3 regions of the Tepidibacter aestuarii genome follow, and region 3 is predicted to be linked to each of the others. Evidence: riboswitches for the same ligand, from Rfam matches in the RefSeq annotation. Region 3 holds a riboswitch; each other region holds the start of a gene.
The links. Region 3 has a riboswitch for lysine ahead of M2214_RS04020 (Na+/H+ antiporter NhaC family protein). Riboswitches for the same ligand answer to the same signal wherever they lie in the genome.
Positions count from the first base shown of each region.

Region 1: another riboswitch for lysine. It lies ahead of lysA (diaminopimelate decarboxylase); the one in region 3 lies ahead of M2214_RS04020 (Na+/H+ antiporter NhaC family protein).
Region 2: another riboswitch for lysine. It lies ahead of lysA (diaminopimelate decarboxylase); the one in region 3 lies ahead of M2214_RS04020 (Na+/H+ antiporter NhaC family protein).

Region 1 covers NZ_OW235315.1:2,282,611-2,293,353, forward strand. Annotated here, with positions in the region: gene M2214_RS11305 (hypothetical protein) at 1-181, shown strand, start outside; gene M2214_RS18450 (ComEA family DNA-binding protein) at 1-33, opposite strand, end outside; gene M2214_RS11310 (L,D-transpeptidase family protein) at 202-1,455, shown strand; gene M2214_RS11315 (helix-hairpin-helix domain-containing protein) at 1,473-2,180, opposite strand; gene M2214_RS11320 (D-alanyl-D-alanine carboxypeptidase family protein) at 2,263-3,528, shown strand; gene sdaAA (L-serine ammonia-lyase, iron-sulfur-dependent, subunit alpha) at 3,557-4,429, opposite strand; gene sdaAB (L-serine ammonia-lyase, iron-sulfur-dependent subunit beta) at 4,455-5,129, opposite strand; gene M2214_RS11335 (RidA family protein) at 5,604-5,987, opposite strand; gene ilvA (threonine ammonia-lyase) at 6,071-7,288, opposite strand; gene lysA (diaminopimelate decarboxylase) at 7,519-8,808, opposite strand; lysine riboswitch at 8,899-9,068, opposite strand; gene leuS (leucine--tRNA ligase) at 9,128-10,743, opposite strand, start outside.
Region 2 covers NZ_OW235315.1:1,207,708-1,218,450, reverse strand. Annotated here, with positions in the region: gene hisD (histidinol dehydrogenase) at 1-828, opposite strand, end outside; gene hisG (ATP phosphoribosyltransferase) at 831-1,460, opposite strand; gene M2214_RS05875 (ATP phosphoribosyltransferase regulatory subunit) at 1,448-2,422, opposite strand; gene dapD (2,3,4,5-tetrahydropyridine-2,6-dicarboxylate N-acetyltransferase) at 2,905-3,612, opposite strand; gene dapB (4-hydroxy-tetrahydrodipicolinate reductase) at 3,643-4,389, opposite strand; gene dapA (4-hydroxy-tetrahydrodipicolinate synthase) at 4,382-5,275, opposite strand; gene M2214_RS05855 (aspartate-semialdehyde dehydrogenase) at 5,290-6,288, opposite strand; gene M2214_RS05850 (aspartate kinase) at 6,422-7,627, opposite strand; gene lysA (diaminopimelate decarboxylase) at 7,649-8,989, opposite strand; lysine riboswitch at 9,096-9,261, opposite strand; lysine riboswitch at 9,397-9,570, opposite strand; gene M2214_RS05840 (hypothetical protein) at 9,880-10,458, shown strand; gene M2214_RS05835 (hypothetical protein) at 10,552-10,743, opposite strand, start outside.
Region 3 covers NZ_OW235315.1:842,437-853,179, reverse strand. Annotated here, with positions in the region: gene nadE (NAD(+) synthase) at 1-663, opposite strand, end outside; gene M2214_RS04055 (sulfite exporter TauE/SafE family protein) at 793-1,140, shown strand; gene M2214_RS04050 (sulfite exporter TauE/SafE family protein) at 1,140-1,508, shown strand; gene M2214_RS04045 (2-oxoacid:acceptor oxidoreductase subunit alpha) at 1,616-3,292, shown strand; gene M2214_RS04040 (2-oxoacid:ferredoxin oxidoreductase subunit beta) at 3,293-4,165, shown strand; gene M2214_RS04035 (CoA-binding protein) at 4,196-4,585, opposite strand; gene M2214_RS04030 (YigZ family protein) at 4,626-5,273, opposite strand; gene M2214_RS04025 (YwaF family protein) at 5,379-6,092, opposite strand; gene M2214_RS04020 (Na+/H+ antiporter NhaC family protein) at 6,456-8,201, opposite strand; lysine riboswitch at 8,347-8,525, opposite strand; gene M2214_RS04015 (sugar phosphate isomerase/epimerase family protein) at 8,593-9,381, opposite strand; gene serA (phosphoglycerate dehydrogenase) at 9,393-10,743, opposite strand, start outside.

The DNA of each region.
Region 1 (10,743 bases), 1.4 Mb from region 3:
TACTTCTGAAAAGAAAAGTAAGAAAGTAAACAAGCCTATATTTGCTATAGCATTACTTACATGCTTACTCCTTTTATTTGTTTTAGTAAATATATTTATGGTTGCAAAAAGTATAAATATAGCAAATAAATTCAATAATAGTAAAAATAGATATAAAGATTTAAGATTACTATATCTATAAAAAGGAGGATTCCATAAGAAGTGAAAGATAATTTGATTAAGGTTAAAAATAATATGTACATATCTAAAAATGATCACAATTGGTACAAAAAGGTTTTAAAGTTAGATAGCAGCAATGAAGAAGCATTGTTTGAGCTAGGAAAAGAATATCAAAGTAAAGGATATACAGATAAAGCTATGAATGTATTCCATATATTAGCTTCTCAAGGAAGCAAAGAAGCTGCTAAAAAATATAAGGATTTAAATAATTTGAAAATGAGTTTAAATAGATCTGTAGATACTTCCGAAAAGAAAAGCAAGAAAGTAAACAAGCCTATATTTACTATGGCATTACTTATCTGTTTACTCTTTTTATCTTTTTTAGCAAATATATTTATGGTTACAAAAAATATAGATATAGCAAATAAATTCAATATCTTTAAACATGGAACAGAAAATGTTATATATAATGTTCATGCAGAAGAAAAAATAACAAAAGAGAAAAATACATTTTTTTATTATGGAAATGTACTTAATTTAAAAGATATAGATGAGGACACTTATATAGCTAATATGCGTATATCAGCAGACTTGAAATTAACCCAAGTAATACTTAAAGCTACTAAAGAGCTGGAAGATATACAGTCTAAGACTGATAAATCGAAGATATTGCTAAATATGAGGTATGCTAATGGAGAGATAGCATATCAGGTGTTATGGGATAAAGATTCAAAAGATAACTATGAATTTTATATTGCAAAAGTAGAAGGGGAGAAATCCCCTTTTTCTCTATCTAAATTTAATGAAAGTAAAAATAAAGTTATAGTTGATACTAAAGGTAAAAAAGCATATTTGTTAGAGAATCATAAGATTACTGAGCAATATCCTGTATCTATAGGAGACGAAGAAACTCCTACACCTATAGGAATGTTGTATGTAGAGAATAAGGCTTTATTATCTACAGAAAGTGAGAAAAGTATGTTAGATAGTAAAGACAAAGAAGAGAGTGTAAGAGGCGAGAAAAAGGACGACTCTGAAAAAAAAGACAATAATTACAATAATGCCATGGATCAATCTCAAAAGAGTGATTTAAATAATAAAGATCCTAAAGAAAACAAAAGTCCGTATGGGTCAGCTTGGATAGGTTTAAATAAAAAATCTTATGGATTACATGGAACAAATAATGAAAAAAGTATTGGAACAAAAGAATCATTAGGATGTGTGAGGTTTAAAAATGATGATATATTAAAGATTTTTAATTCTATAGATATAAGCGATAGTATATTCATTAGGTAAAATAGCTCATATTGTATTTATTTTACTTTTATATCGCTTTTTATCGATTCAAATTTTTTCTCACCTATTCCTTTTACCATCATTATCTCATCTATAGTTTTGAAATTTCCATTTTGGCTTCTATATTCTACAATTCTTGAAGCTGTAACATCTCCAATTCCATTCAAGGATTTAAGTTGACTAGCACTGGCTCTATTTATATTCACTTTAGATGATACTGTTTCATTAGAGTTATAATGATTATCAGAATTATAATTATTATTAGAATTACTATAATTATTATAATCTGTATCATTTTCAATATCATCGTTAGAATCTGCTTGAATTTCTTTATCCTCAACACTAGGAATTATATAGTGAGCTCCATCCTCTAATTTTATAGCTAAGTTAACTCTATTCATATCTGCATTTTGGGTAAGACCTCCAAGCTTTTCAACTGCATCTATAAGCCTTGAATCATTCTTCATATTTACAACTCCACACGTACTTATCTCTCCACTTATAAATACTGCAATTTCTAAGTCTTCATCCTCAATACCTAATTCTTCACTCTCCAAACTTATATTTTCTTTAATATCATTTTCTTGCTCAATATACTTATCTTCTTTAGGGCTTACTACATATACAGCTTTTCCAAAGTTTATTTTATTGTTTACAAACATACTTATAGTCACAATCAATAATATACTAAAAAATACAGTACAGTTTCTTTTATTAAAATTCATAAAATATCCCTCCTGTTCTATATTATTGACAAAAATATGATATACTAAAATCATATTGTATTGTCAAGCAAAGGAGGTATATATGAAAAAAATCACATCATTAGTTCTAGCAATATTTTTAATATCATCTTCCTTTATAACTTCTTTTGCAGATGAAAGACCTAGTATTTTAGGAGAGTCTGCAATTGTAATGGATTATGATACTAGCAAAATTGTGTACGGCAAAAACATACATAAAAAAATGTATCCAGCTTCAACAACAAAGATTATGACCGCTCTCTTAACTCTTGAAAATTGTGATTTAAATGAAGTAGTGACTATAGATTATGATTTAGGATATATAGATGGTAGTTCCATTTATATTAAGCAAGGGGAATCATTTACAGTAGAAACGCTTTTAAGAGCTCTTCTTATTAAATCTGCAAATGATGCTGCTGTAGTTCTTGCTAATCATATTTCAGGCTCTACAGAAGAATTCGCAAAGCTTATGACAAAAAGAGCAGAAGAATTAGGCGCACGAAATACTCATTTTGTTAATCCTAATGGACTTCCAGATGAGAATCACTACACTAGCTCATACGATTTAGCTTTAATAGCAAAAGAATGTATGAAGTATGATAAATTTAGAGAGATAGTTAAATCTACATACATTAAAATTGCTGCAACTGAGCAGTATCCCTATGATAGAGTTTTCAAAAGTACAAATAAGTTTTTATGGGGAGTTAGAGGAGGAAATACAATAGAGTATAAGGGCTCTATTGTAGATATAAAGTATGATTTAATAGACGGAATAAAGACAGGCTATACGGATATTGCAGGAAAATGCTTAGTATCTAGTGGGGAAAAAGACGGATTCCGATTAATTTCAGTTGTATTAAAATCTGAAGGAAACGAAGTTTATAAAGATTCCAGAACTGTAATAGATTATGGATTCGACAATTATACAAAACACAATATTATAAGTAAAGATGCTGAACTTGGAAGTAAAAAAATTCTATTCACTAAAGAGAAGATCTTGAAATACAAAGCACAAGAAGATTTCGATATAGTTACTAAAAAAGATGAAAATATAGAGGATATAAAAACTAAAATAATGTTAAAAGAACCTCTTGAAATACCTATAAAAAAAGGTGACAATGTAGGAAAAATACAAATTTCAAGAAATGGCAAAGTAATATCTTCTGTTAACCTGGTTGCATTAGAAGATATAAACTCTATATTATTTAATGTAGACATAAATAAAATATTAAGAATATTATGGTCTGTAGTCAAAATAATGCTATTAATATCATTAGTAATTTTTTCTATAATGCTTTTGGTAAGATACATAAATAAAAGAAAAAAATAAGGTGTTGGGAATTCCCAGCACCTTATTTTTATCCAAATACTCTTTTAGTTATACTACATCCTGTGCAAGTAGCTGCTACACCACCTAAAGCTGTTTCTCTAAGCTCCATAGGAAGAGCTTTTCCTACTTTATACATAGATTCAACAACCTCATCAAATGGTATTATACTTTCAACTCCAGCAAGTCCCATTTCAGCAGATATTAATGCATTTGCAACTCCTATAGCATTTCTCTTTTGACATGGAGCCTCTACAAGTCCAGCTATCGGATCACATACAAGTCCCATTATATTCTTTAATGTAGTAGATGCTGCATGTATAGCTTGTCTTGGGCTACCTCCCATCATCTCAACTACACCAGCTGCTGCCATAGCTGCCGCTGCACCAGTTTCCGCTTGACATCCGCCTTCTGCTCCTGCAACAGTAGCATTTCTTGTTATTATAGCTCCTATAGCAGCTCCAGCAAATATTGCATTTAACATATCTTCATCGCTTAATCCGTATTCCTCAGCAACTGTTATTATAGCAGCAGGAAGTATTCCACACGACCCTGCTGTAGGTGCGGCAACGATAAGACCCATAGAAGCATTAACCTCTAAAACTCCCATAGCAGCACTTATAGCTTTTGACATTAAAGACCCACATACAGTTTTACTAGTTTCTAATCTATTTCTTATAAGCTTTGCTTCTCCGCCTATAAGACCTCCAACTGACTTTATATCTTCTGTTATACTCTTATTAATAGAATTTTTCATTATCTCTAAACTACGAGACATTCTTTCCATTATTTCTTCTCTAGTCTTTGAAGTTAAATCTATTTCTCTCTCTATACAAACTTCATATATTGTCTTATTTTGCTTCTCACATATATCTAATAATTCTTTACCATTAGTAAAATTCATAAATATCACCTTTTCCCTACAATATTTACATTTCTTCTATTATAAATGCATCCTGTATTAACTTATTATTAGACTTTATATCAACTATTACATTAGAATCAATTTTGTCATCAGCCTCTATTATAGTAAAAGCTTCATTTCCTTTTTCTTCTCTATATATACTCATAAATGCTATATTAATATTGTTGTCAGCAACACAATTAGTTATATGAGCTGCAGCTCCTGGTAAATCCCATTGTTTAACTACTAAAGTTGGATATGCTCCCGTAAATTGTATCGCTAATCCATTTAATTCAGTTATTTTTATATTTCCGCCTCCAATTGAAGCTCCCATAACTTCTACATTTCTATTATCATCAGTCTCTATTATAAACTTAACAGTATTAGGATGTTTATCATCTCCTAAATCTGTTGGAATCATTTCAAACTCTAATCCTCTTTCTTTAGCTATTTCAAATGATGTTTTTATTCTGTCATCATCCGGAGAAAATCCTAATATTCCTCCTACAAGAGCCTTATCAGTACCATGACCCTTATAAGTTTGAGCAAAAGATCCATGAAGTAAGAACTTTACTTTTTTAACACTTCCCCCTGCCATTTTTCTTGCCATACTTCCTAGCTTTGCAGCACCTGCTGTATGAGAACTTGAAGGTCCGATCATATTAGGCCCTACTACATCAAAAACACTATAGTCTTTCATTAGTTTCTCCTTTCAAATTACACAATATGATAGTTTAATTATTACAAATTAATTATACTACAAAAAATATCATTATACTATATTTTTTTTCAATATATTACACGCATTTTATTATTAATTTTATTATATTTTGTAATTTATTAATAATATTTTATATTTATAAATATAATAAATCGTTTTCCATACATTATTTTTTACTTTTTTACATCTACTTTATTCTTGATATAATAAAATAAGTTTTAAAAAATTATATTTTTCTATAATTTTTTATTCATCTTAAATAATTTACTTTTTATAGATTTTTAGATATTTTCCTATAAAACTTAGTTGTATTGAGAATATCGTTATATGAATAGTATTTCCATAGATAGTTTTGATAACTCACATATAATCTAAGAAAAAAACATTAAGTTATAAGTATAAAAAAAAGACTGTTAGCATTATAATGCTAACAGTCTTAAATTAAATATTTTATTATTTTACAACTGCTATAACTTCAATTTCAACTTTAACGTCTCTTGGAAGTCTAGCAACTTCTACACAAGCTCTAGCTGGCTTGTTTTCTCCGAAGTACTCAGCGTATACTTCGTTGATTTGTCCAAATTCATTCATATCTTTAATGAATACAGTACTCTTTACTACATCTGCAAAAGTAGCTCCTGCTTCAGCTAATATAGCTTTTACATTTTCTAATGATCTAGCAGTTTGCTCTTTAACTCCACCTTCAACTACTTCCATAGTAGCTGGGTCAAATGGAACTTGTCCAGATACGAATAATAAGTTTCCAGCCTTTACAGCTTGAGAATATGGTCCTATAGCCTTTGGTGCATTATCTGTATGAATTACTTGATTGTTCATGTTAAAACCCTCCTAAAAAAATCTTTGATTTATTTTAATTATACTATAAATTTATAATAATAAAAGGTAAATTTTAGTTTATATTATTTATTTTTAACTTTTACTTGGTATCCATTTTCTTCAACCTTAGATATTATATCTTTTATATGATCATTATCAAAAGTTTCAAGAACTATATCTACCTCTTGAGTTCCTAAAAGAACTTCATTACCCATTCTACTTTGGTTTATATGAAGTATATTAGCCTTAGTTTCAGCTATTAAGTTTATGAACTTTAACATTTCTCCACACTTATCTGGAAGTATAGTATTAAAGCATAATCTTCTTCCTTCTTTTTCTAATCCTTTATCTATTATTCTATAAAGCATATTTACATCTATGTTTCCGCCAGAAATTACTCCAACTACATTCTTATTAGTTTCTTTTACTTTACCACTCATTATAGCAGCTGTACAAACAGCACCAGCACCTTCGGCAACTATCTTATCTTTTTCTGTTAAGAAAAGAATTGCTTGAGCTATTTCTTCTTCAGTTACAGTTACTATTTCATCTACGAACTCTTCTATTATTTCAAAAGTTAAATCTCCAGGAGTCTTTACAGCTATACCATCAGCTATTGTTGGAGCTTTAAAGAATGTTGTAACTTCTCCAGCTTCTCTTGATGCCTTCATAGAACCTATATTTTCTGATTGAACACCTATTATCTTAACTTTTGGATTTAATGCTTTTGCAGCAACAGCAATACCAGATATTATACCGCCACCACCGATTGGCGCTAATATTATGTCAACGTTTTCAAGATCTTCAAATATTTCAAGCGCTATAGTTCCTTGTCCTGCTATAACGTATGGATCATTGAATGGGTGAAGGAATGTAGCTCCTGTTTCTTTTTGTATTTCTACAGCCTTTGCATAAGCATCATCATATACAAGTCCGTTTAATACAACTTCTGCTCCATAAGACTTAGTAGCAGCTACCTTTGCAAGTGGCGCAGTCGCAGGCATAGCTATAGTAGCTTTAATTCCATTCATCTTAGCTCCTAAAGCAACTCCTTGTGCATGGTTTCCTGCACTTGATGCTATAACTCCACATTGCTTTTCTTCTTCAGTTAAGTTAGCTATTTTATTAACAGCCCCTCTTATTTTGAAAGATCCTGTCTTTTGTAAGTTTTCTAATTTTAAAAATACTCTATTATTGCTCATATTACTAAGAGCTGTACATTCTAATAATTTAGTTTTAACTGCTATACCACTAATTGCTTCTCTTGCTTTTTTAACATCTTCTAAAGTAACTTTCGCCATTATTATCACTCCTTAAGTTAATTATTCCACAACATGTATTTTACATCGTATTTTGCTAAAAATCAACAAGAAAATCGTTTTCACAATTTTATAATTTATCGAACTATTATATTCCAAATAAAAAACACTGTTGTTCACAGGAACTGGACAGTGTTTTTCGTTTTTTTATAGTCTTTTCACACTAGTTTTAGCCGGTTTAAATTTCATTATTTTACGTTTTTATTATATTTTTATATGCAATTTTTTATCAAATCATTGTAGTCTTGTCTCTTGCAAACAAGCTTGTATTCGCCCTTATTTACGAATACAACACCAGGTATTAGAGCCATATTATAGTTACTTGCCATAGAATATCCATAAGCTCCTGTAGACATTATTGTCAACAAATCTCCCTCATTAACTTTAGGAAGATCGACATCCCTTATCAATATATCTCCACTTTCACAACACTTTCCACATACAGTAACTTTTTCAACAAATCTATCTTCAACCCTGTTAGTCAATGCAACCTCATACTCTGCCTTATAAAGAGCAGGTCTTATATTATCCGTCATTCCTCCATCTACAGATACATATTTTCTAACTCCTTTTATATTTTTTATAGCTCCAACCTCGTAAATAGTAACACCAGAATTAGCTATAATAGATCTTCCTGGTTCTATTATTATTCTTGGCATTTTTATATTCATATTGATCGCATTTGATTCTGTAGAATTTAATATAGTATCTGTATAATTTCTTATATCTGTTGGATTTGTATCTTCATTATAATAAACTCCAAATCCACCTCCTATATCAAATTCTTCTATAGTATAATTAAAAATTTCCTTAATCTCTTTTATTATATTCATCATAACATTAGATAAGTTTATGTAAGTCTCAACCTCACATATTTGAGACCCAACGTGACAATGAATACCTAAAAGATTTATATTTTTATATTCTAAACAGTTTCTAACAGCTCCTAAATAATCTTTTTCATTCATACTGAATCCAAATTTTGTATCTATAACACCAGTTTTTATATATTCATGTGTATTAGAATCAACACCTGGTGATATCCTAATCAACACATTTATTTTTTTATTTTTTTGACCCGCTATTTCATCTATCATTTTAAGTTCTGTAAAATTATCTACAACAAACCTTCCAACTCCATAATCAATTCCCATAACTATCTCATTTTTACTTTTGTTATTTCCATGGAAAATAATATTTTTCATAGGAAAGCCTGAGTATTTAGCTACATATAATTCTCCTCCAGATACTACATCTAAATAAGCACCTTCTTCTTTTAATATAGAACACATATATGGTGTTAAAAAAGCCTTGCCCGCATATGCTACTATATTTTTACCTGAACATTCAAAGTTTTGCTTGAATTTTCTTATGTTGTTTCTTACTAACTCTTCATCATATACATATAAAGGAGTTTTGAACTCTTTAGCTATATCAGATAACTTAAAATCATGTATATACATCTCATTTTCTTTAACATTGTAATTTCCAAATAACCTCATCTAAATCACACCCCTATTTTTTGAGTATAAATAAAAAACAGCCTAAGCACCCCAAAGGAATGCTCAAGCTGTTTTAATATACTCAAACAAAACCTCTGTAGCTCTCCATCGAAACCGATGACAGCTGCATACATATTTTGCATACAGCCAGAAAAATGACTTTGCATATCATTTATCTTCGGCCACAATTCCTTTCGTCTTACTTCAAAGCTTGCCAGCTCCATAAAACTAATATTAATTGCGGCTCCTCTACCTTAGGTTATTAATATTTTATTTTTTTAAAATTGTATCACAATTAAGTCACAATGTCCAACTTTTTTTATTTTACAACTATATTAACTAATTTTTTAGGAACAGCTATAACTTTAACTATTTCCTTGCCTTCAGTAAGTTCTTTTATTTTTTCATCTGCTAATGCCTTTTCTTGCATTTCTTCTCTTGTAACATTAGCACTTAAGTTTAACTTACCTCTAACCTTACCATTAATTTGAACAACAACTTCTATCTCATCCTTAACAAGAGCAGTTTCATCATACTCAGGCCATGATATTTCTGATGCACTTCCTTCTTTTCCTATAATACTCCAAAGTTGTTCTCCAACGTGTGGTGTAAATGGTGAGATTATAGTTACTATAGCTTCTATACCTTCTTTTAGTATACCTTCTTTTCTATTTTCATTTTCTTTATACTTGTACATCTCATTAACAAGCTCCATAAGAGCAGATATTGCAGTATTGAATCCAAATTTACCAGATATGTCATCAGTAACTTTTTTGATTGTAGAATGTATAACAAATCTAGCTTGTTTATCTTCTTTAGATAAATTTTCAAGATTAGTCTCTGCATTTACACAATCCTTTAACTCTTCTACTAATCTAAATACTCTATTTATAAATCTATAACATCCTTCTACACCTTGTTCAGACCAATCTAAATCTCTCTCAGGAGGTGCAGCAAATAATACGAATAATCTAGCAGTATCCGCTCCATATTTTTCAATTATCTCTAAAGGACTAACTACATTACCTTTAGACTTTGACATTTTAGCTCCTTCTTTTAATACCATTCCTTGAGTTAATAAGTTCTTAAATGGCTCATCAAAATCTACCATATCTAAATCCTTTAAAACCTTAACGAAGAATCTTGAGTAAAGCAGGTGAAGTATAGCGTGTTCTACTCCTCCTATATATTGGTCAACAGGCATCCACTTTTGTACTAGCTCTTTATCGAAAGCTTCATTTTCATTTCTAGCATCTATATATCTTAAGAAATACCAAGATGAATCTATGAATGTATCCATAGTATCCATTTCTCTTCTAGCTGGCTTTGAGCATTTAGGACACGTTGTATTCATAAAGCTTTCAGAAGTTATTAAAGGAGATTGTCCTTTTCCTGTAAATTCAACATCAGTTGGTAATTCAACAGGTAGATTCTCTCTTTCAACAGGAACAGTTCCACAATCTTCACAATAAACTATCGGAATAGGACAACCCCAATATCTTTGTCTTGATATTAACCAGTCTCTTAATCTATAGTTTATAGTCTTTTTACCTATTTTAGATTCTTCTAATTTTTCAACTATTTTTTCAAAAGCTTCTTTAGAATCCATTCCATTGAATTCTTCTGAATTTATCATTTTTGAATCTTCATCTATAACAGGTATTATTTCTAGTTCGTATTTTTTAGCAAATTCTTCATCTCTATCATCATGTGCTGGAACTGCCATTATAGCTCCTGTTCCGTAATCTACCATTACATAGTTAGCTATATAAATAGGAATCTCTTGTCCATTTAATGGATTTATACAGTATCTTCCTATGAACACACCTTCTTTTTCAGTATCGGTAGAAGTTCTTTCTATCTCACTCATATGTTGAATTTTAGTTTTAAACTCTTTAACAGCTGCCTCATATTCTGTTCCTTTTACAAGTTCCT
Region 2 (10,743 bases), 370 kb from region 3:
TTTCGCTATTTTTATGGAATCTGTAACAAGTATTGATGCTGCCATTTCATCGTGCTCTGCTTGAGATATTAAATCAGCAGCTATATATTTTGGATTTGCATATTCATCTGCGATTATCAAAATCTCACTAGGTCCTGCAATCATATCTATTCCTACATATCCTGAGACTTTCTTTTTAGCCATGGCAACATATATATTTCCAGGACCAACTATTTTAGATACCTTAGGTACACTTTCTGTTCCAAAAGTAAGTGCCCCTATTCCCTGTGCTCCTCCTACCTTGTATATCTTATCTACTCCAGCTATAGATGCTGCTACAAGAATAGAATCCTTTACCTTACCTTCTTTGTTCGGAGGAGTTATCATAACTATTTCCTTAACTCCAGCTATTTTTGCAGGTACTGCATTCATTAAAACAGTAGATGGATATGCTGCACTTCCACCCGGAACATATATACCAACAGTCTCTATAGGTCTTATAATTTGCCCTAAAATTATGTCTTCTCCATCATGTAATGTATAAGATGTTTTTAACTGCTTAGTGTGGTATTTTTCAATATTTTCCTTGGCCTTTAAAAGATCATTTTTTAAATCACCTGCTATATTTTTAAATGCATTATCTATTTCTTCTTGAGATACTAGAAAATCATTTATTTTCACTTTGTCAAACTTTAATGTATATTCTTTTAAAGCTTCATCTTTTCTTTTTCTTACATTAAATAAAATTTCATCCACTACTTTGTTTACTTCTTCAAATTCAAATTGACTTCTATCTAAAAGTTTTTTTAAAAAACCGCTATCTTTTATTGAATCTATTATTCTTATCATAATTATCCCTCCATATTTTCATTTAATGATTTAATAATATTTTGAATTCTCTCAAATTTAAATCTATAACTTACTCTATTAGATATTAATCTCGCACTTATATCAAACATATCTTCTATTACCTCCAGTCCATTAGCTTTTAAAGTATTTCCTGTTTCCACCAAATCAACAATCACATCAGAAAGTCCTACTAAAGGTGCTAATTCTACAGAACCATTAAGCTTTATTATCTCGATTCTTTGCTGTCTTTCTTTAAAATATTTTTTAGCTATTCCAGGATATTTTGTTGCAACTTTTAAAACTTCCTCGTTCTTATATACTGTTTCACCTTTTATACCTGCTATTGAAAATTTACATTTCCCAAATCCTAAATCAAAAACCTCATATACATTAGTGTCACTTTCTAAAATTGTATCCTTACCTACTATACCTAAATCCGTGACCCCCTTTTCTACATATGTAACCACATCAGATGGTTTAACATATATAAAATTAATCTTATTTTTCTCATCTTTAAATATAAGCTTTCTAGAATCTAAATCTATACAATCTCCTAATCCTATTTTTTTAAATACATCATTAGCTTGTTTTCCTATTCTTCCTTTCGAAAGAGCTATAGTTATATAATCCACTCTCCATCACCTTTCTTATTGAAAACTTTAATTAATTCATCTATATCTATTGAAAACCCTATTGCTGGAACGTTTTCTCCAAATGCTTCTGTTAAAGAATCATATCTTCCTCCACTTATAATTTCTCTATATGAATTTGGGTAATAACCTTTAAATACTATACCTTCATAATAATCTAACTCTGCTACCATAGATAAATCAAAATGTATATATTTTAAATATCCATACTCTTTAATAAACTCCTTCAAATCCTTAAGCTCGTCTATAGATTTTTTCATTTCATCATTCATATAAAATTTCTCAGCTTTTTCTGCAATTTCTTCTATACTTCCCTGAAAATCCAAAATATTAGATAATAAATCGCATATTTCTTTTTTTATATTTAAATTTTTCACATAATCTATTAGTTCAATCTTATTTTTTTTATAAATTAAACTCTTTAGTTCTTTTTCAGTACTTTCTTCTAAATCAATCATTTTCAATAATTCATCAATATACTTGCTATTTCCAATTTCTAAAATAAAACTATTGTTATATTTTTTTAAGATATTTAAAGCTAACCCAATTACATCTCTATCTGCTTTTATAGAGGATTCTCCTATATATTCGATACCCATTTGTCTAAATTCTTTAATATTTGAATCAGTCTTATTTCTGAAAATTGTGGAATTGTAAAACAACTTAAGTTTTAAATCATTTTCCCATCTTGGAATTAAATTTTTTATTATATTCATTGTAATATCGGGTCTTAGAATCGAAATATTTGAATTCCCATTTAAAACCTTTACCATGGATTCTTTTTTTATTCTTTTGTTAACGGAAATAAAAGAATCATAGTCTTCAAAAACTGAAGGTTCTATGTTAATACATCCATAATTTATAAACATATCTTCTATTTCTCTTGTTATTTTATATCTATTATTTGAATAATCTATTTCATCTTTAATTTTTAAAAATTCCATTATAATCCCTACCTTTTTATAATTTATTGAATATTAAAAAGCCATATAGGTATATACCTACATGGCTTTTTAATATTGTGAAGAATTATATTAAACCATCATAGATATAAATCCTATATTTTTTGTAACATAACTAGGACTTGTATCTATGAACTATTTTTAGCTCATTATTACAAATCCTCAAATCTATGATGATGTCTTAAATTTAAATTTGATTTTACTAAAACTAAATTCTTCATGTTAAGTACCCCTTTCATAATTTCGCTTTATCACTTTATCACGCTAAACCGTTAAATTGTTATTCATATTATAACACCTTAATAAATTTTGCACAACTATTTTTTTACATAAACCAAAACTTTCCTTAATGCTAATGCATGGCTCATGTCGCCAACGAGTCCTAACAGGCTCTGTTGCTTAAATATAAAAATAACCTTAGACATTTAAGTCTAAGGTTATTTTTAATGATGCAAATTAAATTTTTATCCTCTTAAATCTTCCATTAGTTTTGTTTTTTCTTTTGTTTTATCATCTTTCATTTTTACTATTTTAGCAGGAGATCCTGCTACAACTGCACCTTCAGGTACATCACTAGTTACAACAGCACCAGCTGCAACAACAGCTTCTTTACCTATTTTTACTCCTTCAAGTATTACTGCATTAGCTCCAATTACTACATCATCTCCTATAATAACAGGAGTTGCAGAAGGAGGCTCAAGTACTCCTGCAACAACAGCTCCAGCTCCAAGATGAACATTTTTACCTATAGTTCCTCTTGCACCTACAACAGCATTCATATCTATCATTGTTCCTTCTCCGATTTCTGCTCCTATGTTTAGAACTGCTCCCATCATTATAACTGCATTTTTTCCAATAGAAACCATATCCCTTATAACAGCACCCGGCTCAATTCTAGCTTCTTCATATAAATAATTATACATAGGTATAGCTGAATTCCTTCTATCAAATTCCATATGATATTCTATTATATTTTCTTTATTATCTTCTAGTATATTTTTTACAACATCATGTTCTCCAATAAGTATATAAGAATTATCATCTCCAAATATTTTTACATTTTCACAACCTTGAAAGTTTATTTTACCTTTTAAATAAACTTTTACAGGTGTTTTCTTCGTGGAACTTTTTATAAATTTTGCTATTTCATACGGGTCTGTCAATTTCATCATTTGTAAAGTACCTCCTAATTGTCTTATGATCTACAAACTTACTACATCCTTCATATTGTAATATCCATTTTCTTTATTCACAATAAATTTAGCTGCTTTTAGTGAACCTTGTGCAAATATTTCTTTTGATAAAGCTATATGATTAAGTTCTACTATTTCATCTTTTCCAGCAAATACTACAGAGTGGTCTCCTGCTATAGTTCCACCTCTTACTGCATGTATTCCTATTTCATTTTCTTTTCTTTTCGCATTTTTACCATGTCTTCCATAATTAAATTCATTATTTAAAACCTTTTGTATTTCACTAGCTATCATTAAAGCAGTCCCACTAGGAGCATCTACTTTCTTATTATGATGTTTTTCAATTATCTCTATATCAAAATTAGTTAAAGCCTTAGCTGAAATTTCTACCAGCTTTAATATTAAATTCACTCCAATTGACATATTAGAGCTGTGGAATACAGAAACTTCTTTAGATGTTTCTTCTATCATATTAAGCTCTTCATCACTATACCCAGTAGTAGCAATAACTAAAGGAGTTTTTGTACTTTTAGAATAAGATATTAAATCTTTTAAACTTTCAGGTTTTGAAAAATCAATAACAACATCTGCTTTTTCTTTTACATCTACTATATTAGAGTATATAGGATAATTTATATTATCATTTTTGTATTTAGATACTCCTGCAACTAATTCAAAATCATCATCTTCCATTATTAAATCTGTCAAAACTTTTCCCATTTTTCCAAGAGAACCATTAACTATAACTTTAATCATTTGATCCTCCTAATTTAAATCCATAATTTATCAATTCTTTCTTTAGTACTTCTAAGTTATCAGAACTCATTTCAACAAGTGGAAGTCTAAGAGTTCCCATTTCAAATCCCAATAAATTCATAGCAGTTTTAATAGGAATAGGGTTTACTTCTATAAATAAAGCATCTATTAAACTTTTCATATCAAGTTGTAATTTTCTAGATCCTTCTATATCTCCATCAAAGTATTTAGCTACTAAATCATGAGTATCTTTAGGACATATATTAGCAACTACCGAAATCACACCAATTCCACCTAAAGATAATAAAGGTAGAATCATATCGTCATTTCCAGAGTATATTCCAAAACCTTCTGGGCAAACCCTTGCCATTTCAGCAACTTGAGATATATCTCCGCTTGCTTCTTTAACTGCTACTATATTTTCAATTTTAGCAATTTGAGCAAGTGTTGAAGGATTTATATTAACGCCTGTTCTTCCTGGTACATTATAAACTATAATAGGTATATTTACTGAATTTGCAATGGCTTCAAAGTGGGCTATAAGTCCCTTCTGAGTAGCTTTATTATAGTATGGAGTTATAACTAAAAGACCATCAACTCCATACTCTTCAGCTTTTTTGCTTAAATGTATTGAATGAGTTGTACTATTTGATCCCGTTCCTGCTATTATAGGAATTCTTTTATTTGTTTTTTTAACTACAAATTTTATAGTTGCTAATTGTTCTTCATCAGTCATTGTAGATGCTTCACCAGTAGTACCACATACAATTAAAGCATCTGTTTTTTCTTTTATATGGTATTCAATAATTTCTTCTAACTTGTTAAAATCTATATTTCCATCTTTAAAAGGAGTAACTAAAGCAACACCAGAACCTTTAAATAACATTAAAATCACCCTTTCTATACTAAATTATATTTTACTAAAAGCTCAGCTATTTGAACTGTATTAGTTGCAGCACCTTTTCTTATGTTATCAGCAACTACCCACATGTTAATCCCATTGTTTACACTAAAATCTCTTCTGATTCTTCCAACATATACTTCATCTTTTCCTTCAACATCTGTTGCTAGAGGATATTTATTTTCTTTTAGATTATCAACAACAACTACTCCTTCAGTATTTTTCAAAGTATTAAATACTTCTTCAACTTCAAATTCTTTTTCAAATTCTACATTAACAGATTCACTATGACTATATAACACTGGAACTCTTACTGTTGTAGCAGTTATTTTAAGATCATAATCATTTAATATTTTCTTAGTTTCATCTATCATTTTCATTTCTTCTTTTGTATATCCATTATCCATAAATACATCTATATGAGGTAGAGCATTATACGCTATAGGATGAGGGTATAGTTTATTTTCATTTCCTTTTAAGCCTTCTTCTAAATCCATAATGCCTCTGACTCCAGATCCAGAAACAGCTTGATATGTTGAGTAAACTATTCTTTTGATTTTAAATTTATCATGTAATGCTTTTAAAGGTACTACCGCTTGAATAGTTGAACAGTTAGGATTTGCTATTATTCCATTATGTTTTTTGACATCTTCCGGATTAACTTCAGGAACCACTAGTGGAATATCTTTATCCATTCTCCAAGCACTACTATTATCTACTACAACCACTCCTTTTTCTTTAGCTATTGGAGCATATTTTTTACTAAGTTCTCCTCCAGCAGAAAATAAAGCAATATCTATATCTTTATCAAAAGAACTCTCACTTAATTCTTCAATTATGTAATCTTTTCCTTTAAAATTAACAGTATTGCCAGCTGATCTTTTTGATGCCATTAAATATAGATTTTCTATAGGAAAATCTCTTTCTTCTAAAACTTTCAAAAATGTTCTTCCTACCATTCCAGTAGCTCCAACTACAGCAACATTTACTTTTTTCATTTTTATTCCCCCTCTTACAATTTTATTTAACTATATAATTATGGCTATTAGCCTCTAATTCCATAAAATCATTTTCTATTACTTATAACTTTAAAATTAAAATATATTACTTTTCAAAAGTAACAATTTTATTTTATAAATCAAATTCTTTTGCTATTACAGTTATTGCTTTTCCCTTGTCACTTGAATTTATAGTATAAGATATGCTTATCTCAGAAGTTGTAACTTGCTTAAATTCAATATCATTATCTGCAAATATTTTAAACATCTTAGCTGCAACTCCTGATTGATTCATCATGCCTATTCCAACAACAGATATCTTAGTTATACTAGCCTCCTCAGATATTTCTATATCTTTCATTTCTTTTTTCAATTCATTTATTACATCATGAATAATATATATATCATCTTTAGATGTTGTAAAAGAAACATTTACATATCCATCATTAGGTGCTGTTTGACTTATCATATCTACATTAACATTACTTTGTGATAATTTGTCAAATATAGTTGCTATATTTTTACAATTATATAAAACATTATTAATAGTAATCATCAAAACATCATCAGTAGTCGTAAGACCTGTTATTACTTTTTGCTCCATATTTTCATCATACTCCTTTATATAAGTTCCTCTTTTATTTCCTTTATTCAGTGCTACATAAATAGGTATATTATACTTAAATCCAATTTCAACTGCTCTTGTCTCCATTACTCCAGCTCCTAAGCTTGACAATTCCATCATCTCCTCATAACTTATATAGTCTAATTTTTTAGCATTCGAATAAGATCTAGGGTCAACAGCATAAATTCCCTCTACATCAGTATATATTTCGCAAGTACAATTAAGTTTAGCAGCTAAAGCAACCGCTGTAGTATCTGATCCGCCTCTTCCTAAAGTAGTTATATCACCATTTTCGTTTATACCTTGAAAACCCGCTACAACAACTATTTTTCCCTCTTTTAAATGTTTTTTTATAATATCAATATTAATTTCTGCAACACGATTTTTAGTATGCAGTCCTTCTGTTTTTATTCCTGCTTGAAAACCAGTTAGTGATATTGAATTGTATCCTTGTTCCTTAAATATCATTGATAGTAATGAAATAGACACTTGTTCTCCTGTAGACATAAGCATATCTAACTCTCTCTTGCATGGATTTTGTGAAATTTCTTTAGCCATTTCAACAAGTCTATCAGTACTTTTGCCCATAGCAGAAACTACAACTACTACATCATTTCCTTTTTCTCTTTGATCTATCACTCTTTTTGCAATATCTTTCATTCTATCTATACTTCCTACAGAAGTTCCACCGTATTTCTGAACTATTGTAGCCATATTAATTGCCCCCTTTAATATTTAAAATAATATATCATTTCTAATAAGATCTTCATACGTTTCTCTTTTAACAGCAAGTCTTGATTCTCCACCTTTAACAAATACTACTGCCGGCTTTAAAATTCTATTGTAATTGCTGGACATGCTGTAATTATATGCACCTGTGCTTAGAACAGCTAATACATCATTTCTTTGAACTTTTGGTAGTTTAATATTTTTTATTATAATATCCCCAGATTCACAACATTTTCCTGCAACAGTATATGTTTTTCCATGTTCAAAATTCATTTTATTAGCAACAACAGCTTCATACTTAGCATTATATAAAGCTGTTCTTGGATTATCAGTCATACCTCCATCAACAAATATATACTCCTTACCTGAATATGTTTTTTTAGTTCCTCCTATTTTATAAAGTGTAGTTCCTGCATTAGCAACTATTGCTCGTCCTGGTTCTATCATTACCTTTGGAATTTTTACACCAATTTTTTGTGTTACGTCTTTTATTAGTAAAAGCATATTATTAAGACACTTTTTTATATCAATTTGATCATCTTCATCAGTATAGCGTACTCCAAACCCTCCACCTAAATTTAATTCTTCAGTAGTAAAATTACTCTTATCTTTTATTTCTTTTATAAATTCAAACATAGCTAAAACACTTGAATAAAATGACTGCTCCTCAAAAATTTGAGAACCTATATGACAATGAAATCCCTTTAAATTGACTCTATCACTCATTTGAAATTTATTTATTACAAAATGAATATCATCACTAAATATTGATTCACCAAACTTTGAATCATTTTTAGAAGTCTGAATATACTCATGGGTATATGCTTCTATTCCTGGATTTACTCTTAATAATACATCTATTTTTTTATCTAATTCTTCACATAAGCTCTCTAATAAGTCTAATTCTTGTCTATTATCTACTATTATTCTACCTACACCTGATTTAATAGCTAAAGTTAATTCTTCTTCTGTTTTGTTATTTCCATGCATATATATTTTATTTGGAGGAAAATTTGCTTTTAACGCAGTATATAGTTCTCCACCAGATACAACATCTAAACATAACCCTTCAGCTTTTATAATTTTACATATAGCTAAATTTAAAAATGCTTTAGAAGCATATATTACTTCAGTATTAATTCCTTTCAACGAAAAACTTTTATTAAATAATTTGCAATTATCCCTAACTAACTCTTCATCTACTACATATAGTGGAGTTCCATACTCTTTAGCTAAATCAACTACATCACAATTTCCTATTTCAAAATTTCCCATATCATTTATATTCATTGTTCCAAATAATTTCATTATAACGTCACCTCTCTTATATATGTTTTCATTTTTCATGCTTTTTTATAAATAAAAAAAACAGTCATGAGCAAAAGGTACTCATGACTGTTTTATACAAAATCAAAGTATATTTTATATAAAAACAATAATTCCTTTTGCCCCAATATGATAAGTCCTCCTTTAGAAAATTGGGCTATTTTCTAAAGACAGTACTATGCTTATTCAACATAGTCCCAATACATAAATTCTATGTATTTCGGCGGTTGGACCTTTCCAATCTATAACATTTATATGCTGTACTCTTTACAACCGCGGCCTCTATATCATATTGTTTATATTTTTTATTTTTAAATGTAATAATTCCTTGTATATAAAAAAGCAGTTATGAGCAAAAGGCACTCATAACTGCTTTATACAAAACTAAAATACTGTTTTATACAAAAACATCTATTCCTTTTGCCCCAACATGATAAGTCCTCCTTTAGAAAATTGGGCTATTTTCTAAAGACAGTACTATGTTTATTCAACATAGTCCCAATACATAGGATTTATTCATCTATGTATTTCGGCGGTTGGACCTTTCCTGTATATATCTATCATATGCAGTACTAATTGCAACCGCGGCCTCTATATCATATTGTTTATATTTTTTTTTATTTTCTGATTAATTGTTTAAAAGAATTCTAACAGATATTATACTGAGAGTCAACAATATTTTTAAAAATAAAGTTTTAAATTTTAGTATCATCAGAAATGAACCACTGAAAAAATGCATTTAATAAAGTTGTTAGAAGTAAATATGTCAGCTATTTAAGTAAAAGTGGAAACAAAAATAATTTATCAAAACTTGGGGACTATGATAAATAAATGTGTTATAATGTGCATAAAATAAATTAAGGTTATATTATACAAAAGGGCAGAAATAATTTACTTGTTCAAATAAAAAAATGAAAGGTGATATAATGAGGAAAAAAAGATATTTTCAAAATCACTATAAATATGATAAAAATAATAATACTTATTTAATACAAGTGTCTCTTGATGATTATGATGATGTATATGATGATTGGGACCCTTCACCTTTTAAGAAAAGAGATATTGAAGACGAATTTAATGATTTTGTAGTAAATTCATCAGAGGATATACCTTTAAGTTTCAATATCCAAATTATTCTTTATTTACCTGAGTCTAAAAAAGATCCAAAGAAAGAAGTAGCTTTATTATCAGCCTATAAAAATTATTACAGCTATGCACTCGATAGACTTGTAAAGAGCAAATCCAATCTTAACAAAAAAACTTTATCGTATTTATTTCTTTCTATTTCATTTCTTAGTATGGGTTATTTTTTTATTAAAGATATACAAAACGTATTTCTTAATATTTTACACGAAGGAATATATATAGGTGGATGGGTGTTTTTATGGGAATTTTTCACTAATATTTTCATAACAACAAGAGAAGTACAGGCGGAGTATAAGCTGTATAAAAGATTGTATCAGTCTGAAGTTAAATTTATTTATAAGTAGTTTTTACATCAATATTATCCAGAGAACAAAATTTTTATAATCCCTTAGTGTATAAAAAAAGATGCATATGAAAATCATACACATCTTTAAATCTTATAATATTGAACTAACTAAAGCAAAAATACTTTCTTTAAAGTAAGCTACAGTTATAAGCTCACTTGCAACTATTATCATTGGATATACACAAGTAGTTTTTAATACAGATAATCCAGTTAAACTCTTAATATAGTTATAAAGTAACTTATATTGAGTAATCTTTGCTATTATAAATAATATCATACTAAT
Region 3 (10,743 bases):
AACTTCTTCCCCCTTAACTACCTTGTCTATCATATCATAAGTTGTTCCCATTTCATTCTCATCAGTTTGTCCTTCCCAAAGACCTGCAGATGGAGCTCTATTTAAAACAGAATCTGGAACACCTAAAACCTCTGACCATTCATAAACTTCTCTCTTTGTTAAGTTAGATATTGGAAGTATATCTACCCCTCCATCTCCGTATTTAGTGAAGTATCCTGTATGTACTTCAGCCGCATTATCAGTTCCAACTACCATGTAGTTTAAGTTATTAGCAGCTGTGTAAAGAGTACTCATTCTTACTCTAGCTCTTAAATTAGCATCCGCTATTCTAGTGTTGCCTTCATTATATATACCCTTATCTTCCATGTTATTGACTACTATATCGAATAATTTTGATTGAACCTCAGTTAAATCTAAATCTAAATACTTTATATTACAAGCTTCAACAACCTTTAAAGCATCCTCTCTATCCTTAGGGCTGCTCTTTATAGGCATTATTACTCCTAATGAATTATCAGGAAATGCCTTTTTAATCAAACACGCAACAAGAGCCGAGTCTATTCCTCCAGAAATTCCTACTACTAATCCTTTAGTACCAGATGTTTTCACTTGTTCTCTTAACCATTCTACGGTTTTTTCTATTTTTTGTTCTATAGTCAACATTTCATAACCCCTCTCTTTATTATATATATCTTTATTATAAGTCAAATTTATTAATTTATTTTACACAAATTTAATTATATCATAAATATATTTTCTAGTTTATGCTAAAAATAGTACTGGTGATAAAATATGAATATAAAGACTATATTAATAGGTTCCATAACAGGATTTATAAATGGTGTATTTGGTTCTGGTGGTGGAAGTATATTAGTTCCTGCCCTTAACAATATACTAAACATAGAGGAGCATAAATCTCACGCAACTGCTCTTAGTATAATAATATTTTTTACACTTACCAGTTCATTTATATACATAAGAAATGGAATATTTAATTTAAACATTACCTACAAGGTTGCTATAGGAGCTACGGTTGGAGGAATTATCGGAGCTAAACTTTTAAATAAGTTTTCTGGTCCAAAGCTTAGATTGATATTTGGATTTTTTATGGTAATAGCTTCATTAAGGATGGTGTTTTAATGCTTATATTAATAGGGCTTTTAGCTGGTATTATAGGTGGTATGGGGATAGGTGGAGGAACAATTCTTATACCTTCTTTATTGTTCTTAACGTCTATAGATCAGAAGATGGCTCAAAGCGTTAACTTATTGGCATCTATCCCAATGACTATATTTGCACTCATTTTCCATATAAAGAATAAGAATGTAGAATATAAAGTTATACTACCTATAGTCTCACTTGGAATAATAGGAGCTTTACTAGGCTCCAAAATATCTTCCAATTTAAACTCCGATTTTTTAAGAAGAATGTTCGGAGTATTCTTATTTATAATGGGAGTTTATGAAATAAAAAAAGGTTTAAATAAAAAAGATACTACTCCAAAGTAGTATCTTTTTTATTTTATATTTTTTCAATATGTTTAAAGAAATGTATACAGGGTACATATTAATTGAAAATAATTTTCATTATCACACAGCAAAAAGGAGGGTTTATTTTGTTAGACTTTAATATATTAATCGGAGGTTCTGCGGGACAAGGAATGGATACACTTTCTAAAAATATAGAGAAAACCCTTTTAAAAACAGGATACCATATTTTCTCTAATAAAGATTATGAATCTCGAGTTCGTGGAGGACATAATTTTACTCAAATTAGGTTTTCTGATAAAAAGATATATTCTCATTCTAGCAAATTAGATATTATAATAGCTTTAAATAAAGAAACTATAGAAATTCATAAAGATAGATTATCAGAGAATGGATTTATTATTTGTGATGAAGATATAATTGCAAGGGATAAAAATATTATATCTATAGATATGAAGAGAATAGCTAAAGATTTAAAGAACATGCTTGCTTTAAATACTATATCATTTGGTATTTTAATTAAGCTTTTAGGATTAGATTTAGATTTAGCTAAAACAGTTTTAAAATCTAATTTAAAAGATAGCATATTAGATTCTAATATAAATGCTTTAATAGCAGGGTATGATTCTTGTAAAAACACATTAGATATTGAAAAAACTGCTAAAAAATCTTATATGCTTATAAATGCTAATCAGTCTATTGGTCTTGGAGCTCTAGCAGGTGGAGTTAAATTCTATGGTGCTTATCCAATGACTCCATCTACAGGTATAATGACTTATCTAGCTTCTAAGCAAAATGATTCAGATATAGTTGTTGAACAAGCCGAAGATGAAATAGCTGCTATAAACATGGTTCTTGGTGCATCTTATGCTGGAGCTAGATCAATGACAGGAACATCAGGTGGAGGGCTTTCTCTTATGACTGAAACAATAGGACTATCAGGTATTGCAGAAATTCCTATTGTTATAGTCAATGTTCAAAGACCAGGTCCTGCAACAGGACTTCCGACTAGAACAGAGCAAAGTGATTTAAGCTTTGTACTTACTGCATCACATGGCGAAATCCCTAGAATGGTAATAAGCGTAAGGAATGCTGAGGATGCTTTTTATCAAACTGTAAGAGCTTTAAATCTAGCTGATGAACTTCAAATACCAGTGATAATTCTAAGTGATCAATATTTAGCAGATGCTAACCAGTCATTTGAACCTTTTGATTTATCAAAAGTTACTATTGATACCCATATGTATAGTATAAATAGTCCAAATGAAGATTATAAAAGGTATAAATTAAATGAAACAGGTATTTCTCCAAGAATAATTCCTGGAAAACACTTTGGTAATACCGTATTAATAGATAGTGATGAGCACGATGAGACTGGTCATATTATAGAAGATGCTAAGACAAGAATAGATATGATGACTAAACGTATGAATAAAATCAATATTTTAAAAGAAAAAGTTCTTGAGCCAAATTATTACGGAGTAGAAAATCCTGATATTTTATTAATAGGTTGGGGATCTACTGATGGTTCAATAAGAGAGTCTGTAGATACTTTAAATAAAGAAAATAAAAATGTTGGGGCATTAGTATTTGGAGATATATACCCCCTTCCTACAAAGCTTTTAAATAAGTATTATAAACAAGCTAAAACTCTAGTAAATATTGAACAAAACTATACAGGTCAATTAGCTAAGCTTATAAGACAAGAAACGGAAATTTCAATGGATAAAAGTTTATTAAAATTCGATGGAAGACAAATAAATAAAGATGATATAGTAGATTTTTTTAAGAAAGAGGTGTTTTAAGTGAGTAATAATTTATCTAGTGTTAAAAAATTTGATTCAGTTGAAACAGCTTGGTGCCCAGGCTGTGGTAATCACGGCATATTAACCGCTCTAAAACAGGCTCTTTGGGAACTAAATTTGGAGCCTCATGAAGTTTTGATAACTTCAGGAATAGGCCAAGCAGCTAAGACTCCTCAATATATAAATGTAAATGGATTTAATGGTCTACATGGTAGATCTTTACCTCCTGCTCTTGGTGCCAAAATAGCTAATAAAAATTTGAAAGTTATTGTAAATTCAGGTGATGGAGATACATTTGGTGAAGGCGGTAATCACGTTCTTCATAATATGAGAAGAAATATAGATATAGCTCATTTTGTCCATGATAATCAGATATATGGATTAACGAAGGGACAAGCATCCCCTACAACAGCTGCTGGGCAAAAGACTTCTACTCAAACAAATGGTGTCATCAATCAACCTTTAAACCCTATAGCATTTGCTATTATATCTGGTGCTACCTTTGTAGCTAGAACTTTTGCAGGAGATAAGGATCATCTTGTTCCTATTTTAAAAAAAGCCATAGAACATAAAGGTTATGCTATTGTAGATATAATGCAACCTTGCGTTATATTTAATAAAGTAAATACTTATCAATGGTATAAAGAGAATCTATACCACCTTCCGAAAACTCATGATAAGACAAATAAAATAGAAGCTTTAACTAAAGCTTTAGAGTATGAAGACGGTAAAGGTGTCCCAATGGGAATATTTTATGAGGTTCAAAAGCCTACTTTTATAGATCAAATTCCAAAGCTAAGAGATGGTGATGCACTTGTTGATATAGATGTCAACCCAATGTCTGCTCAAAAGTTTATAAATGAATTTATGTAATAAAAAACCGAGGATATTTCCTCGGTTTTTTTATCCTAATTCTACATATAAGCAATCATAGTAGACTATATTAAGGCCAAGTTCTTTAGCCTTATTTATTGTTTCTTCGTCAAAACTTCCAGGCTGAAACCATACATTTTTTATTCCAAGTTCTGATACATCATCTAGTAGTTTACTTGATATTTTAGGATTAACTACTACACTTACACAGTCAACCTTTTCTGGTACATCTTTTATAGATGTGTATATTTTATATCCTTCTATTTCACTATATTTAGGGTTAACTCCATGTGTTATATATCCCTTATCATTTAATTTTTTAAATATTTTATATCCATATTTACTTTTGTCTTCTGTAACTCCTACGACTGCCCACTTTTTCATTTGGATCATTTCTTTTTTCAATTTTTCTATTGTCATAATATCCCTCCTGTTATAAGGATATATACCCAGCTATAGATTAATCTAAAAGTATTTCTTCATTGTATTTTGATAGGTAGAAATCTTCTTTTTGTTCAACTTCAACATTTGAGCTTGTTATATCTATTATTTTGTTTTTTACTACCTCTACTTCATTTGATTTTGAGTATACTACTATTGTAACCATATCTTCATATAATATTTCTTTTATTATGTATCCTAAATTCATAAGCTCATTTTGAACTTTACCTAAAAGAGTATAATCCATTTTAAATCTTATATCAGTGTATAAAATTTTATCTATTATTTTTGCTGCACTAAGGCCTATCTTAGCTCCTTTTGTATAAGCTCTAACAAGTCCACCTGCTCCTAATTTTATTCCTCCAAAATATCTTGTAACAACTACTGCTACATTTCTCAAATCTTCTTTTTTTATGACTTCAAGGCTAGGTATTCCAGCTGTTCCAGATGGTTCTCCATCATCACTATATCTTTGAATATCCATGTTCATCCCTATAGTATATGCCCATACATTATGAGTTGCATCCTTGTGTTTTTTCTTTATTTCATTTATAAATTCTAAAGCTTCTTCTTCAGTTTTAACAGGCTTTGCATATCCTATAAATCTAGATTTTTCTATTATAACTTCATCTTGTCCGTATTCATGTATAGTTTTATATTGCTCCATAATAATAATCCTCCTATTTTTTATCCTATTCTAAAATTTTAGCACAAAGTTAAACTTAATTCAGTATAAAAAAGTCTGTTGATCAAATTAATCAACAGACACTTATTAATAACTAGTTGCTTGTTCTTCTTTTTTTATTATTTCGCTTTTCTTATCTCTTATGTAAAATGGTATGTACCATAATGAAAATATACCTACTGCTATAATAGCAAGTATAGGCACATAATATGGATAAGGGGGTAAGTAATCAAGTGGGCTTTTGCTAATAGGTTTACTTCTTAAATATGAATAATTAGCTCCTATAGCGTAATTTACTATTTCAACCCCTGCAAAGTAGACTATTGTCCAGTTTATAGTTTTTTTGAGTGATGATAATTTTGGTTCGAATTTGTAAAAATACATCATGAACAATACAGATATTAGCATTCCGCCATGGCCCATAAAAAACTGTACAAACATGACATGTGGAAATTCAAACCCAGGATCAGGAGTTATCAAAGCGACAACACTACCCGACATTCCCCAAAAGTAAGCCACCTCAAAAAAACCATAGCTCTCTTTTAAAATCATTACAATACATAAAATAGTCGTTACTCTACATATGTATAAAGGTAGAGATTCTTGCCAAGTAAAATTTCCAGAAGTTATGTACCAAGAATACATAAAAAACTGCTGAATAATAAGCATTATACCTATACCAAGCCCTACTTTTCTTCTATTTTTTTGTATATAATCTCTCATTAAAAACATACCTAAAATAATAGCACCTATTATTATCAAAGTCGTTATATGGCTCTTTGAATAAAGATTAAAACTCATTGAGTCATATGTATTGCTCCAAAATGCATCCATCTTTATTTTTTCTCTCCTTTTTTGTCTATATCTTACAATTTCATGTAACAACCTGTATATTATAACACATCTATATACAATAAAAAACGATCATAATTTCCTATTTTTAACATAACCTCAAACCTATAACGGTATTTTTTCTATAATAACAATTGTGTAGATAATATTTAACTTTATAATAGAATACTTACTCCTAAAACTATATATGAAAATATCGTTGTATTCACGGTATTTTCATATATAGTTTTGATTACCCACAAAATAAAAAAAGTAGCTACCTGAATTTCATTAGCACGAAATCCAGATAACTACTTTTATATTAATATTTTACTATAAATCGGCTACATCCTTTAAAGATACACTTTCTGCATCCTCTACAGGAGTTCCCACAAAATACACAGTTCCAATTATAGCTAAAACAGCTATTGGAAGAGTTATATATACAGGTACTCCAAATCCTGCTGGTAAATATCCAAATAGTATAGATATAGTACCTACAGTTACAGCATATACAATTTGAGTATTAACATGATCTATATGATTGCATCCTGCTCCCATTGAAGATAGTATAGTTGTATCTGAAATAGGTGAACAGTGATCTCCAAAAGTTGCTCCAGTTAAAACAGCTCCAGCGCTCATTATAATGTATGAAGACTCTGGCGATATAGCATGTGCTAAAGGTATAGTAAGTGGCATAAGTATACCCATTGTTCCATAAGATGTACCTGTCGCAAAAGATATAACAGCTGCAAGTGCAAATATCATAGATGGCAGTAAGAATTTAGGTATAGCACCAGATAATACTGATACTAAAAACTTAGCAGTTCCAAGCTCTTTTATAACACTACTTAAAGACCATGCAAGTAATAATATAACACCTGTTATAACTAGTGAATTCATTCCCTTTACCCACGTATCAATAGCTTCTGATACCTTGAATATTTTTTGACTAGTACCCATTATAATAGCTACTATACTTGCAAACAATGCACCCTGGAATAATACTATACTTGCATCAGATGCTCCAAAAGTTTCTCTAACAGCTGCAAATGAAACAGGTGAATTCTTTAATAATTCTATTAAAACAGTATCTTCTCCACCCATTATAGTATTGTATCCATTGTAGTAAAAACCAAGTAAAGATGCAAATATTAAAACTCCTATAGGAACTATAGCATTCCATACACTAAGCTTAATTCCTTCTTTAGGTTGAATCTCTTTACTTTCCTCTTCAAACTTAGCATCCATCTCATCACCTAAAACTTTTCCACTAGTTCTAGCTCTTCTCTCACACTTAAGCATCGGTCCAAATTCTCTTAAGAATATAGCAGTACAAACTATAAATATAAGAATTAATATATTGTAAAATCTATAAGGAATAGTAGATATAAATACAGAATAAGCATTTACCTGTTGACCTATACTTGCATAAGCATCCTTTATTAAACTTATTTCATAACCAATCCAAGTAGATATAATAGCAATACCAGCTATCGGAGCTGCAGTTGCATCTATTATAAATGATAATTTTTCTCTTGATATCTTCATTCTATCTGTTACAGGTCTCATTATAGGGCCTACTATAAGTGCATTTGCATAATCATCAAAAAATACTATAAGTCCTAAAATCCAAGTAAATAATTGAGCACTTCTAGGAGATTTAGCTCTTTTAGCAAGGCTCTCAGCTATAGCTTTAGCTCCTCCCATTCTAGTTATAAGTGCAATAAGTCCTCCTATAGTTAAACATTGAAGAATAATACCTGCATCCCAAGGGTCTGCTAAAGATGATAAAACCTTGTCTATTATAGATAAAAATCCATTAAATAATGCCATAAAAACATTAGAACCACTTAAACTAACCAAAAACGTTCCTGAAAATACTCCTAAAAACAAAGATAACACAACATTTTTAGTTACAAATGCTAAAACTATAGCAACTAAAGGTGGTAATAAAGTTAATAACCCAAACTTATCCGCATTAACTTGAGCTGGGTCTAGCTCTTCTGCAAATCCAAAGTTCATGCATAATGCAAACAACATAAAAGTTAAAATTAAAATAAATCCTCTTTTTCTCATTTTTACTCCTCCTAAAATTTAGATTACAAGCGAAATTTTTTGGAGAAGAGTCCATCAAAACAAAAAAACCTTGAGTCTTCACTCAAGGTTAAATAAGCATGTTTAAATTAATACCCTACAAATAGGGCTAATTGCCTACTTTCATTTGAATGATAGCTCCCCACAAATAAGTATTTGTGACAGTGTTGCATATATTATACGCAACCCCAACCCTACAACCTTAAAGCATCAGTTGTAAAGCTTCGGCATTATTTCCTTTCGTGCTTCTTCATAGTGCTTAACTCCAAAGCAGTACTATTAAACAATGCAACCTCTATCTTTTTTTTCGTTCACTTGTTATTTCATAATGATACAATACACTCTTAGTTTAGTCAACAACAAAATTTTAATTTTATATGAACTTTCTCAAATTTTCTAATGATTCTAAAGCTTTTTCTCTAGGTCTTACCTCTAATATATAAACCTTATCTTCAGCTCCTATATCCTCTATATACTTTGAAAAATCAAGCTTCCCATCTCCTACAACTTGATGATCACTTATATCATTTACATCATGGACATGAACAGTTTTAATTTTATCTATATTATTTTTGAAAAATTTTATTTCATCATACTTTTCAAAATAAGAATGACCTATATCCCATGTTAAAAATACATTTTTTTCATATATAATATCATCTAAAATTTCTTGGTACAATTTCTGAGTAAATTTTCCAGAATTTTCAACACAAAGTCTAATCTTGTCTTCACAATAATCACTCAAATCTATAAGAGAACTTTTCAAAATACTTTTATATTCTTCATGATATATATCATCTAAATAACATTTTTTATCTGTCAATGTAAAATAAGGAGTTGATCCTATGTGTATAGTTATTCTACTTGCATCTATATTTTTTCCAAACCCTATAATTTCTTTCAATCTATCAATACCAGCACGCCTAACCTTTTCATGAAGATTTAAAAGAGATATATCCTCAGGTGCGTGCATAGTAATCTCTATATTGTTTTCTTTCTTATATTTTTTTATATTTTCTATATCCTTTTCATCATAATTTTCAGGAAAAAAACACTTCATATTCATATTTATCTCAACTGCATTAAATCCATTTATTTTAGCAAATTCCATGCAATCAAGTATATTTTTTTCTCCAACTGATGCTGCATATCCTATTTTCATAAAACCGCCTCCTATAACTTTATACCTTTAGCCCACAATACATTTTTTGAATTTGATATACCTTCAATAGATTCTTTTGATACTCCTTCATCTACATTTAGTATCATTAAAGCTTTTTGCCCTCTTGTATTTCTACCAACTTGCATAGTTGCAACATTCACATTGTTCTTTCCAAGAACCATTCCTATATCCCCTATTACACCTGGAACATCCCAGTTTTGTATAAACAGCATATGTCTAGTAGGATTTACATCAACTTCATATCCATGAATTTCAACAAGCTTTCCTTCCTTTTTTGAAGATAAACTTCCAAGGAGAGTAAATTCACCATTCTTATTTTTTATTTTTACAGACATTGAATCCACATAGTTTTTATAGTTATCTTTTTTCTTTTCTTCATTTACAATTATTCCTCTATTTTTAGCACATAAATGAGCATTTATATAATTTACATTTTCCTTCATTACAGGCTCTAAAAGACCTTTTATAAATGCTATTGTAACCATTTGAACATCCTGAGAAGCTATATTTCCATGATATTGAATATCTACAAGTTCAATTGGCTCATTGTGAATTTGGTAATATATCTTGCCTAGTTTTTCTGCAAGTTCTATATAGGGCTTAATTAGTTTAAGCTCTTCCCTATGAATAGTTGGAAGATTAACTGCATTAGTTACAATATCACCATTTAATCCATTTATAATCTGATTAGCAATTGTTTTTCCAACATTCTCTTGTGCTTCTATAGTTCCAGCACCTATATGAGGTGTAACTACTATATTTGGATGATCAAATAATTTACTATTAACACAAGGCTCTATATTGTGAACATCAAGAGCAGCACTTGCTATTTTTCCATCCTCTATTCCCTTTAATAATGCATTCTCATTTACAATTCCACCTCTAGCTGCATTTACCAATCTAACTCCTATTTTCATACACTCTATTTCGTTTTCATCTATCATATTTATAGTTTCTTCTGTTTTAGGAGTATGAACAGTAATAAAGTCTGACTCTTGCAATAAATCTTTTAATTCATCCTTTTTAGTAGCTTTAAACTTTTCAAATCTTTCATCCATTATATACGGATCATAAGCTATTATATTCATGCCAAAAGCCTTCATTCTAGTTGCAACCAAAGATCCTATCTTTCCAAGCCCTATTATTCCAAGAGTCTTTCCATAAAGCTCTACACCCTTAAAAGAATTTCTTCCCCAATTACCTAGCTTAGTATCTTCATTAGCTTGAGGTATATTTCTTGATTGAGAAAGTAATAACCCTATAGTAAGCTCACAAGCAGACATAGTATTACTTTGAGGAGTATTTGCTACAATTATACCTCTTTTAGTAGCTGTTTCTATA